Regions from separate parts of the Streptosporangium sp. NBC_01639 genome, predicted to be linked through region 3. Evidence: riboswitches for the same ligand, from Rfam matches in the RefSeq annotation. Region 3 holds a riboswitch; each other region holds the start of a gene.
The links. Region 3 has a riboswitch for cyclic di-AMP ahead of OHA77_RS04260 (CHAP domain-containing protein). Riboswitches for the same ligand answer to the same signal wherever they lie in the genome.

Region 1 (2,192 bases), 3.9 Mb from region 3:
CTCGACCCTGGCGGCCTCGCCGGACAGGCCGAGGTGGTCCAGGAGCATGGCGACGGACAGGACGGTCGCGGTCGGATCGGCCTTGCCCTGGCCCGCGATGTCGGGGGCACTGCCGTGCACCGGCTCGAACATGCTCGGCGCGGTGCGGTCGGGGTTGACGTTGCCGCTGGCCGCCAGGCCGATGCCGCCGGCGATGGCGGCGCCGATGTCGGTGAGGATGTCGCCGAACAGGTTGTCGGTGACGATCACGTCGAACCGCTCCGGCTGGCTGACGAAGAACATCGAGGCCGCGTCGACGTGGCAGTAGTCGGTCTCGACGTCGGGATATTCCAGGCTGACCCGGTCGAACGTGCGGGCCCAGAGGTCACCGGCGTAGGTGAGCACGTTGGTCTTGTGGACCAGCGTCAGCTTCCTGCGCGTCCGGCCGAGCGCCTTGTCGAAGGCGTAACGGACGACCCGTTCGACGCCGAAGGCCGTGTTCACCGAATCCTGGGTGGCGACCTCGTGCGCCGTGCCCCGGCGCAGCACGCCGCCGGCCCCGGCGTACGGCCCCTCGGTGCCCTCACGGACGACGATCATGTCGACGTCCTCGGGGCGGGCCTTGCCCAGCGGGGACTCGACCCCGGGGAAGAGCTTGACCGGGCGGAGATTGACGTAGTGGTCGAGCTCGAAGCGGATCTTGAGTAGCAGATCGCGCTCCAGGATGCCCGGGGGCACGCTGGGGTCGCCGATCGCGCCGAGCAGGATCGCGTCGTATCCCCGCAACTCGTCCAGGACCGTCTCGGAAAGGATCTCACCGGTCTTGTGGTAGCGCTTGGCGCCAAGATCGTAGGTGGTGGTCTCCACCTTCGCGCCGACCGCTTCGAGGACCTTCAGGCCCTCGGTGACGACCTCTGCTCCGATCCCGTCTCCGGGGATGACTGCCAGGCGAATGTTACGCGCGTCCATACCGGAACCCTACCGCCCCGTCTCGGTAGACGAACACCCATCTCACCCATCGGACAGTCTGCGCCCGCAAAACCCCCTGATCGTTTTGTCCGCTTTTGCGCGGTCTTGACCCTTTCGTGAAGTTTCGTTATGGTCCTCTGCATTCGAACCGATGCCTAATCCGTGCAGGTCGTCCCCCCTTTCGGTCTGCACGGAGCCGGGGAACCACTTCCGGGGTCCACGGCCGCCCGGGACATCGCTCCGCATGCCGGAGCCGTGTCTCAGGCCGCCTGCACGGGATCCCTTGGGGCGAATCAGCGCTTTTCTCGCGCCGTAGGGCGGCCTCCACGCCCGAGCCCGACAGCTAACCCGGCCGGCCTTATGGAAGGAACCATCTTGTCCGGCAAGATCTACCCCCGTGTCCTGCCCCTTTTCGTGGCCGGCGCCGCCGTGTTCGCGACCCCCTCCCTCGCCCTGGCGGACGCCCCCCTCCCCTCCCCCGAACCCGCCGCCGAGGCTCCGACGATCCCCGGCGCCAAGCCCGCGGCCGAGATCCCGATGCTCACCCCTCCCAAGCCCGCGACCGGGACGCAGACGCTCACCGGCGCCAAGCTGAAAGAGGCCCTCACCGCCAAGGCCCCGGTCCCCGCCTGGAAGAAGGCCGTGAAGTGGGCCCTGTCCAAACGTGGCACGCCGTACGTCTGGGGCGCCACCGGCCACGGCGGCTTCGACTGCTCCGGCCTGATGCTCCGTGCCTACGGCGCCGCCGGGATCAAGCTGCCCCGCGTCACCTACGACCAGTACGCGGCGTTCTCCAAGAAGGTCTCCTGGAAGAACCTCAAGCCCGGCGACCTGGTCTTCTTCCACGGTCTCGGCCATGTCGGCATGATCAGCAAGCCCGGCTACATGGTCCACGCCCCGCAGACCGGCGACGTGGTCAAGGAGGAGAAGCTCACCGCCTGGCGCCGTGACAGCTTCGCCGGCGCCGTCCGCCCCGACCGTGAGGGCGTCAAGCTCTCCATCGAGCAGGCCAAGCTCGCCGCCGCACCCGCCCCCACGACGCTCGCGGCCCAGTCCTGAGCAGTGGGGCGCCGCGTGAACGGGAGGCGAGGCACCCGGCGCATCGGGTGCCTCGCCTCCGTGTACTGCGGCTATTCCTTCTTCCACTCGCCGCATTTGACGTCGCCTGTGCGGTACTTGACGCACGCCCGGACACCGTATCCAGGATTGGACAGGTACTGGACCCCCGCGAAGTAGGTGCCGTC
Region 2 (2,192 bases), 830 kb from region 3:
CGGCGCCACCGGGAACATCGGCCGCGAGCTCGTCCACCAACTGGACGAGCTCGGCGTGACGTTCCGCATCCTGGTCCGCGACCCGGCCCGCGCCGCCACGCTGCCCGAGCGGGCCGAACGCGTCGTGGCGGACCTGAGCGACCCGGCGACGCTGCCGCCCGCCTTCGCCGGAGTCGACCGGCTGTTCCTGCTCACCCCCGGCATCGGCCTCGACCACACCAGGCACGCCGTGGCCGCCGCCCAGACCGCAGGGGTGCGCCACATCGTGCACCTGTCCTCGTTCAACGTGCTCGGCGACCCCATGCCCGCCATGGGTCGCTGGCACCACGAACGCGAGCAGGCCATCCGGGCCTCCGACATCCCGGCCACCTTCCTGCGGCCCGGCGGCTTCATGACCAACGCCTTCGACTGGCTGCCCACCATCCGCGAGGCGGACTATGTCCTCGATCCGGCCGGCCCCGGCCGGTACGCGCCGATCGACCCCGCCGACATCGCCGCCGTCGCCGCCCTGGCGCTGACCGGCGACGGCCACCAAGGCCAGGAGTATGTCCTCACCGGCGAGGAGCTGTTCACCGTCACCGAACAGGTCGAGATCCTCGCCGCGGCGGTCGGCCGGGACATCGCGGTCCGGGCAGTGACCACCGCAGAGGAGGCCGTCGCCTCCCGATTCCCCCAAGGGGCACCTCCGGCGCTGGCCGAGGCCATCACCGAGGGGTTCCACCTCATGCGCGCCGACACCGCCGGATTCCGCACCGACACCGTGGAGCGCCTGCTCCAGCGCAAGCCCCGCACCTTCGCCGCCTGGTGCGCACGCAACGCCGACGCCTTCCGGACCGGCTGAACCGCACGTCCGCATCTCGGCGACCGTCGACCCACGCCTCGCTGCGACGTCGGCAAGACCGTCGCACGCGGCCGCACCCTCACAGCGCTACAAAAATCCGGAGGACAGAAGAACAAGCTCAGCGGTGCAGCCGGATCGGCATACGGCTCCACACACGGAACGGCCTCGCGATCACGCCAGTGATCACGAGGCCGTTTCCGTTGATCTACTTCGCCAACGGTGTCTCCACGGAGGGCGGACTGGGCCGATTTCCTCGGTCTAGCCGCCGGGACGGACCGCGCCGGCGAAGGAGGACCTGTAGTACCCCTTCAGGCTCACGGTCCGGACCGTCTTGCCGCTGCTCGGCGAGTGCACCATCTTGCCCTTGCCGACGTACATGCCCACGTGGCCCTTGCCGTAGAAGAACATCAGGTCGCCGGGGCGCAGGCTGCGCCACGAGACCTTCTTCCGGACGGCGCGGTACTGGCTGGTCGTGATCCTGGGGAGGGTCACCCCAGCCTTGCGCCACGCGTACTGGACGAGCCCGGAGCAGTCGAACGCGCCGGGACCGGAGGCTCCCCACCGGTACGGATCGCCGATCTGCTTCCTGGCCGCCGAGACCGCCTTACCGGCCTTCACCTTCTGCAGTGCGGCCCTGCTCAACGTGGTCTTCTTGGCCTTCGCCTTCTTGGCGCTGCTGCGCGCCGCGGTGCCGGCGGAGGCCTTGACCGTGCTCTCAGCCTGAGAGCCGGTGCTTCTGACCTGGAGAGTGGGCCCGGTGTCGGCCGTCGCCTGTGCCGTTGTGGATCCCAGTACGACCGCTCCCGACGAAGCGGCCAGTGTGAGTACGGCACCGCCCAGGGAAAGGCGGGCAAGGCGCGACAGACGGGGGTTACGCAGGGTGGTAGACAGGATTTCTCCTTGGGACTTCCACTGATGCCTACCGGGTTAGCTGACGGATTCGGGCAGGGAAGTCGCCCTACGGCATGACATATGCCGATTCACCCCTGGCCTTACGCGAAGGCCTTTGGGTCCCCGGTTCCGTGCCTCCTGGCTGCACGGATTCGGCAGGCCGCCGCCATGGGGATCAACCCCTTAGGGGAGCAGCGGCCAATTGGATTTCTAGCGCGATGCCTACTCCGGAGAGCAGTCACACAATGCGGTGACATGGCATGTCACCGCGCCGCCAGAAGTTACCGCGAACCAAAAATTTCGGCAAAGCAATGCCATGAATATGGAGATCGGTAAGCCCCTTCCCGGCCTCTTGATCACCGCGTGATATGCGGCTCCCCCATTGGGCTATGACTCTCGTCACATTCACTGCATCAAGATCTAAAAGCACATTACTTCTGTAACTTTCATCACATTGGGT
Region 3 (2,192 bases):
CGAGGACATCGAACACGTCGCCCAAGAACTCAACGGCCGCCCACGCAAAACGCTCGACTGGGACACCCCAGCCGAGCGCTTGCGTGATCTACTTACTGCCTAACACCAGCGGTGTTGCGACGACCCCTTGAAACCGCCATGAGCCGGGCCCCTTTCGGTGCCGGTGGGTCCGCCGGACCGGAGTCGGGCGACCGTGGTGTGCGGCGCCGGAGGATCAGCCGCTGTAGACCGGGTAGCCGTAGCCGACGACCTGGGAGGTGGGCCGGACGCGCGCCTCGACCTTGCCGTTGCCGGTGTTGCCTTCGATCGTGCTGATCGTGCCGTCGCCGTTGTCCTTCTTCACGAAGCCGACGTGATCGATCCCGTCGATGCTCTTGCCGCCCTGCCAGTCGTAGAACACGACGGCGCCGGGCTTGGCGACGGTGCCCCAGTGTCCGTTGTTCTTGAACCACTGGGCGTAGGTGACGGTGTAGGCGTCCCAGCCGACGGTGGGCCGGATGCCGGCCTGGTCGCCGACCCAGGAGACGAACATCGCGCACCAGGAGGCGTTGGCGTAGGCCTGCGGGTTGCCGCCGTCACGGGCGACGGTCTCCTGGGCTCGCGGGGAGGACACGTACCAGGACTGGAACTTCGTTCCGCCGCCCTGGGCGTTCTCCGAGACGCCGATCTGGCTCGCGGCGATGTCCAGGACCTTCGCGGCGGTGACCTTGGGCAGGCGCTCGGCCTGAAGCTCGAGGGGAGACTTGACGGTCTTGACGACCTCTGCCGGGGGAGCGCTCAACGGGCTCTGCCCGGGGGCCTCTGCCAGGGCCGCGGGAGCCGCGAGGGTGCCGGCGCCGACGAGGATGGATGCCCCGAGAAGGACGTGGGCCAGGTTGCGGGACTTGGGAGTGAGGCGGTTTGTGGCCATGAGGGGAGAACTCCTTGCTTCGCTTCTCATGCCGCCTACCGGGTTAGCTGACGGGTTCGGGCTGGGAAGTGCCCTACGGCGCGCGAAAGCGCCGATTCACCCCAAAAAAGTGGTTCCCCGGTTCCGCGAGACCCGCGGATTCGGCGGCCGTGTCCATCGAGCGGAGTCATCCGCTCAGAGGGAGCACGGACGGGCAATGGTGACGCATAGACCTTGATGGACTTGGACGTTCACCAGGGATGACTAGAAGCTACGCGAAAAGGACAAACGATTACAAGTAGGGCACATTGCCCTGGCTTGGGAATAAGCCCGAATCGAGGGGGTGGGCTTGGCATGCCCCAAAGATCGACAACTCCGCGCCGGCGGCTCGGCCGGAGCCGGGAACGCCTGCGGGTAAGGCGTTTTCGGCCGACGGGGGCGCCGCAGGGCCGGGGGGCCGCACCCGCTTCGCCCCACGGTTTCGCCATCATCGTAGATCTTTTGGATGATGGCCGCTTTACCTGCGAAAACGCTCGGTTCGATCATCGTCTGGGCTCGGTCCAGGCATGGATCAGCGGCAGCAGCACCCGGTCGACCGTGTCCGCGACGAAGGACTCGTCCAGCGGCTTGCCGACGATGAGCAGCCGGTGCCAGACCAGGGCCTCGGTGACCGTTCTGATTTCGCCGGGATCGGCCCTCCCCGGCAGTTCGCCCCGGTCGCGGGCGCGGTCGAGGAGCGGGGTGGTGCCGGTGATGTCGGGGCGCGGCACGTGCTCACGCAGGGCGGCCGCCAGTTCGGGAGTGGTGAGCAGGGCCGGGAGCAGCCCGAAGACCAGGCCGTGCTGCTGCTCCAGGGTCCGGCAGAATCCGCCCACCACCGCCACGAGGTCACCGCGCATCGACCCGGTGTCGGGCGGCGGTGCGACGCCGATCTCCAGGTGGTTGCGGACCAGATCCACCACCAGGGCCTCCTTGCCCGGCCAGCGACGGTAGATCGTGGCCTTGCTCGCACTGGCGCGCCTGGCGATCTGATCGACGGACATGCGCTCGAAACCGACCTCGGAGAGCAGTTCCATGGTCGCGTCGAGAATCGCGCGCTCTCGTCTGGGGTCGAGACGCAAGGTGGCTCCGATGGGCTACGAGTGTTGGGTGAGCGCCTCGAATCGTACGCCTGTGAGCTCCTCCGACGTCTCCCACAGCCGCCGGGCGACCGTCTCGTCCAGCGCCTTGGGGGAGAGGGTCAGCGTCTTCGGGCCGGGGCCGATGAACCGGCCTCCGGTCACCTCGGGAGAGGTGGCGGCGT
Region 4 (2,192 bases), 3.1 Mb from region 3:
GGACATGGTCGAAATGGTTGGCGGTGACGCTGCCGCGGTCGGACATTGAGCTCCAACCGGAGCCGGAGTTGATGCGCTGGCGCCAGATCACGTATTTGACCCCGAGGGTGGCCCTGTTCTTGATGGCCCAGGCGGCGATCTCGTCGCCGAGGGCGACGTGGGCCGCGGAGGGCATCGACCCGCCGGTGCTCATCATGAAGTCGCAGGCCCGGCCGAGCGGATGTTCGCCGCCGTCGTTCTCGGCCCGGTAGCAGCCGATCTCGTAGGGGAGGGGAAAGCGGTTCTGAACGGCTCCGCGCATGATCCGGGTGCGGTCGGTGATGTTGTCGGCACCCGTGGGCAACTGGGGAGACCAGGTGCCGTCGGCACGGCGGCCGGAGCCGGTGGGGACGAGCGCGTCGAGCTTCTTCTCGATGTCGCCGATCACCTTCTCGGCCTCCTTGCGCTGAACCTCCACCGCTCCGGCCTCCTCGGTGATCTGCTTGGTGAGCAGGGACGCCCTGTCCGCCGCCTGTTTCCTGAGGTCCCGGCTCCGGGCGAAGCCCTGCAGGGAGGCGCTCTCCTGGGCGGCGAACTGCTCCATGATCACAGCACCGCTCAGGTCGGTGGAGAACAGCAGCGAGGGCAGGTCGCCTGTGTTGCTCTGATAGCTGAGCTGTGCGATGGAGTCGACCCGCTGCTCGGCTTCGGCGTAGGCCTCCTCGGCCTTGCGCAGGTCCGTCTTGGCCGTTCCCTCGGCGTCCTGGGCCTTCTTGAGGGATTCGCGCTTGGCCGCGTAGGCCTCGATGAGCTTGTCGACCTTCTTGTTCAACGTTGTCAGTTCGGCACGGAGCTGGGACTCGTCCGGTTTGGGGGCCGCGTTGCCGGTGGACACGGTGCCCAGGGTGAACGTGAGGGCCGAAATCACGGAAACGGTCAAGGCCGCATGGCGACGGAACGTGGGGGACAGAGCCGCCACGACTCTCCTCTCCTTACGCCTGCCGGGTTAGCTGACGGGTTCGGGCTGGAGGAAGCCCTTCCACCGAAGTGGTTCACCCCAGATGCGGTGGTTCCCCGGCTCCCGGGCGACGCGCCCGGAATTAGGCATATCGGACACAAGGTCCGATGGGTGAGGATGGTAGTGGTAAATACGAGGTAATGCGACCTTAATCCGAGATCAATCAGTGATCATCCTGTGACAATCGATCGCAGCAGGCGTGCCGTCTCCTCCGGCAGGACGTCGTTCACGAAGGCGCCCATGGCGGCCTCCGATCCGGCGAGATACTTCAGCTTGTCCGGCGCCCGGCGGATGCTGAACAGTTCCAGATGCGCGTAGGAAAGGTCGCGGCCGACACGCGCCGGCGCCTGGTGCCAGGCCGCGACGTACGGCATGGCCACACCGAACAATCCGTCCAGACGGCGGAGCACGTCCGTGTAGAGCGGGCCGAACGCCGCCCGCTCGGCGGCCTCCAGCGCGCACAGATCCGGGACCTGCCGATGCGGGTAGAGGTGGACCTCCACGGGCCAGCGCGCCGCGGCGGGGACGAAGGCCGTCCAGTGCTCGTTCGACGCCACCACCCGGACCTCCGCCTCGCGTTCGGCGGCGAGCACGTCGGCGAACAGGTTGCCGCCCGTCCGCTCCCGATGTCGCCCGGCCGCGCCGAGGGACAGCCTGGTGCGCGGGGTCACGTAGGGGTAGGCGTAGATCTGGCCATGCGGGTGGGCCAGGGTGATGCCGATCTCCGCGCCCCGGTTCTCGAAGCAGAACACCTGCTCCACGCCGGGAAGCGCGGACAGCTCCGCCGTACGGTCGATCCAGGCCTCCATGACCAGCTCGACCTGGTCGGCGGACAGGCGGGAGAAGGACGAGTCGTGATCGGAGGTGAAGCAGACCACCTCGCATCGGCCGATCCCCGGGCGGACCTCGCTCAGCCCTCCGACCTCGATGTGTTCACCCGTCTGGAAGGAGAAAGAGGGGAAGCGGTTCTCGAAGACGGCCACGTCGTAGGCCCCCGAAGGGATCTCGGTCGGGTGGCCGGGAGTGGACGGGCAGAGCGGGCATTCGCTTGCCGGTGGGAGGAAGGTGCGGCCCTGGCGATGTCCGGCCACCGCGATCCACTCCTCGGTGAGCGGGTCGTAGCGCAGTTCGGAGGCCGGTGGGCGGGGCGGAAGATCGCGCTCGTCGAGCGCGCCGCGGTCGGCGTCGTCGTTCC

Region 1: linked by a shared signal. The riboswitch ahead of OHA77_RS28070 (C40 family peptidase) and the one ahead of OHA77_RS04260 (CHAP domain-containing protein) in region 3 are both predicted to bind cyclic di-AMP.
Region 2: linked by a shared signal. The riboswitch ahead of OHA77_RS07940 (C40 family peptidase) and the one ahead of OHA77_RS04260 (CHAP domain-containing protein) in region 3 are both predicted to bind cyclic di-AMP.
Region 4: linked by a shared signal. The riboswitch ahead of OHA77_RS31615 (coiled-coil domain-containing protein) and the one ahead of OHA77_RS04260 (CHAP domain-containing protein) in region 3 are both predicted to bind cyclic di-AMP.

The regions. Positions count from the first base shown of each region.
Region 1 is NZ_CP109272.1:6,139,612-6,141,803, reverse strand. Features, by position in the region: gene OHA77_RS28075 (3-isopropylmalate dehydrogenase) at 1-948, opposite strand, end outside; cyclic di-AMP (ydaO/yuaA leader) riboswitch at 1,091-1,321, shown strand; gene OHA77_RS28070 (C40 family peptidase) at 1,324-2,007, shown strand; gene OHA77_RS28065 (hypothetical protein) at 2,079-2,192, opposite strand, start outside.
Region 2 is NZ_CP109272.1:1,788,165-1,790,356, forward strand. Features, by position in the region: gene OHA77_RS07935 (NAD(P)H-binding protein) at 1-841, shown strand, start outside; gene OHA77_RS07940 (C40 family peptidase) at 1,100-1,483, opposite strand; cyclic di-AMP (ydaO/yuaA leader) riboswitch at 1,743-1,900, opposite strand.
Region 3 is NZ_CP109272.1:957,396-959,587, reverse strand. Features, by position in the region: partial or broken gene OHA77_RS04265 (IS30 family transposase) at 1-103, shown strand, start outside; gene OHA77_RS04260 (CHAP domain-containing protein) at 215-910, opposite strand; cyclic di-AMP (ydaO/yuaA leader) riboswitch at 929-1,066, opposite strand; gene OHA77_RS04255 (TetR/AcrR family transcriptional regulator) at 1,432-2,010, opposite strand; gene OHA77_RS04250 (oxidoreductase) at 2,026-2,192, opposite strand, start outside.
Region 4 is NZ_CP109272.1:6,936,331-6,938,522, forward strand. Features, by position in the region: gene OHA77_RS31615 (coiled-coil domain-containing protein) at 1-919, opposite strand, end outside; cyclic di-AMP (ydaO/yuaA leader) riboswitch at 961-1,096, opposite strand; gene galT (galactose-1-phosphate uridylyltransferase) at 1,168-2,192, opposite strand, start outside.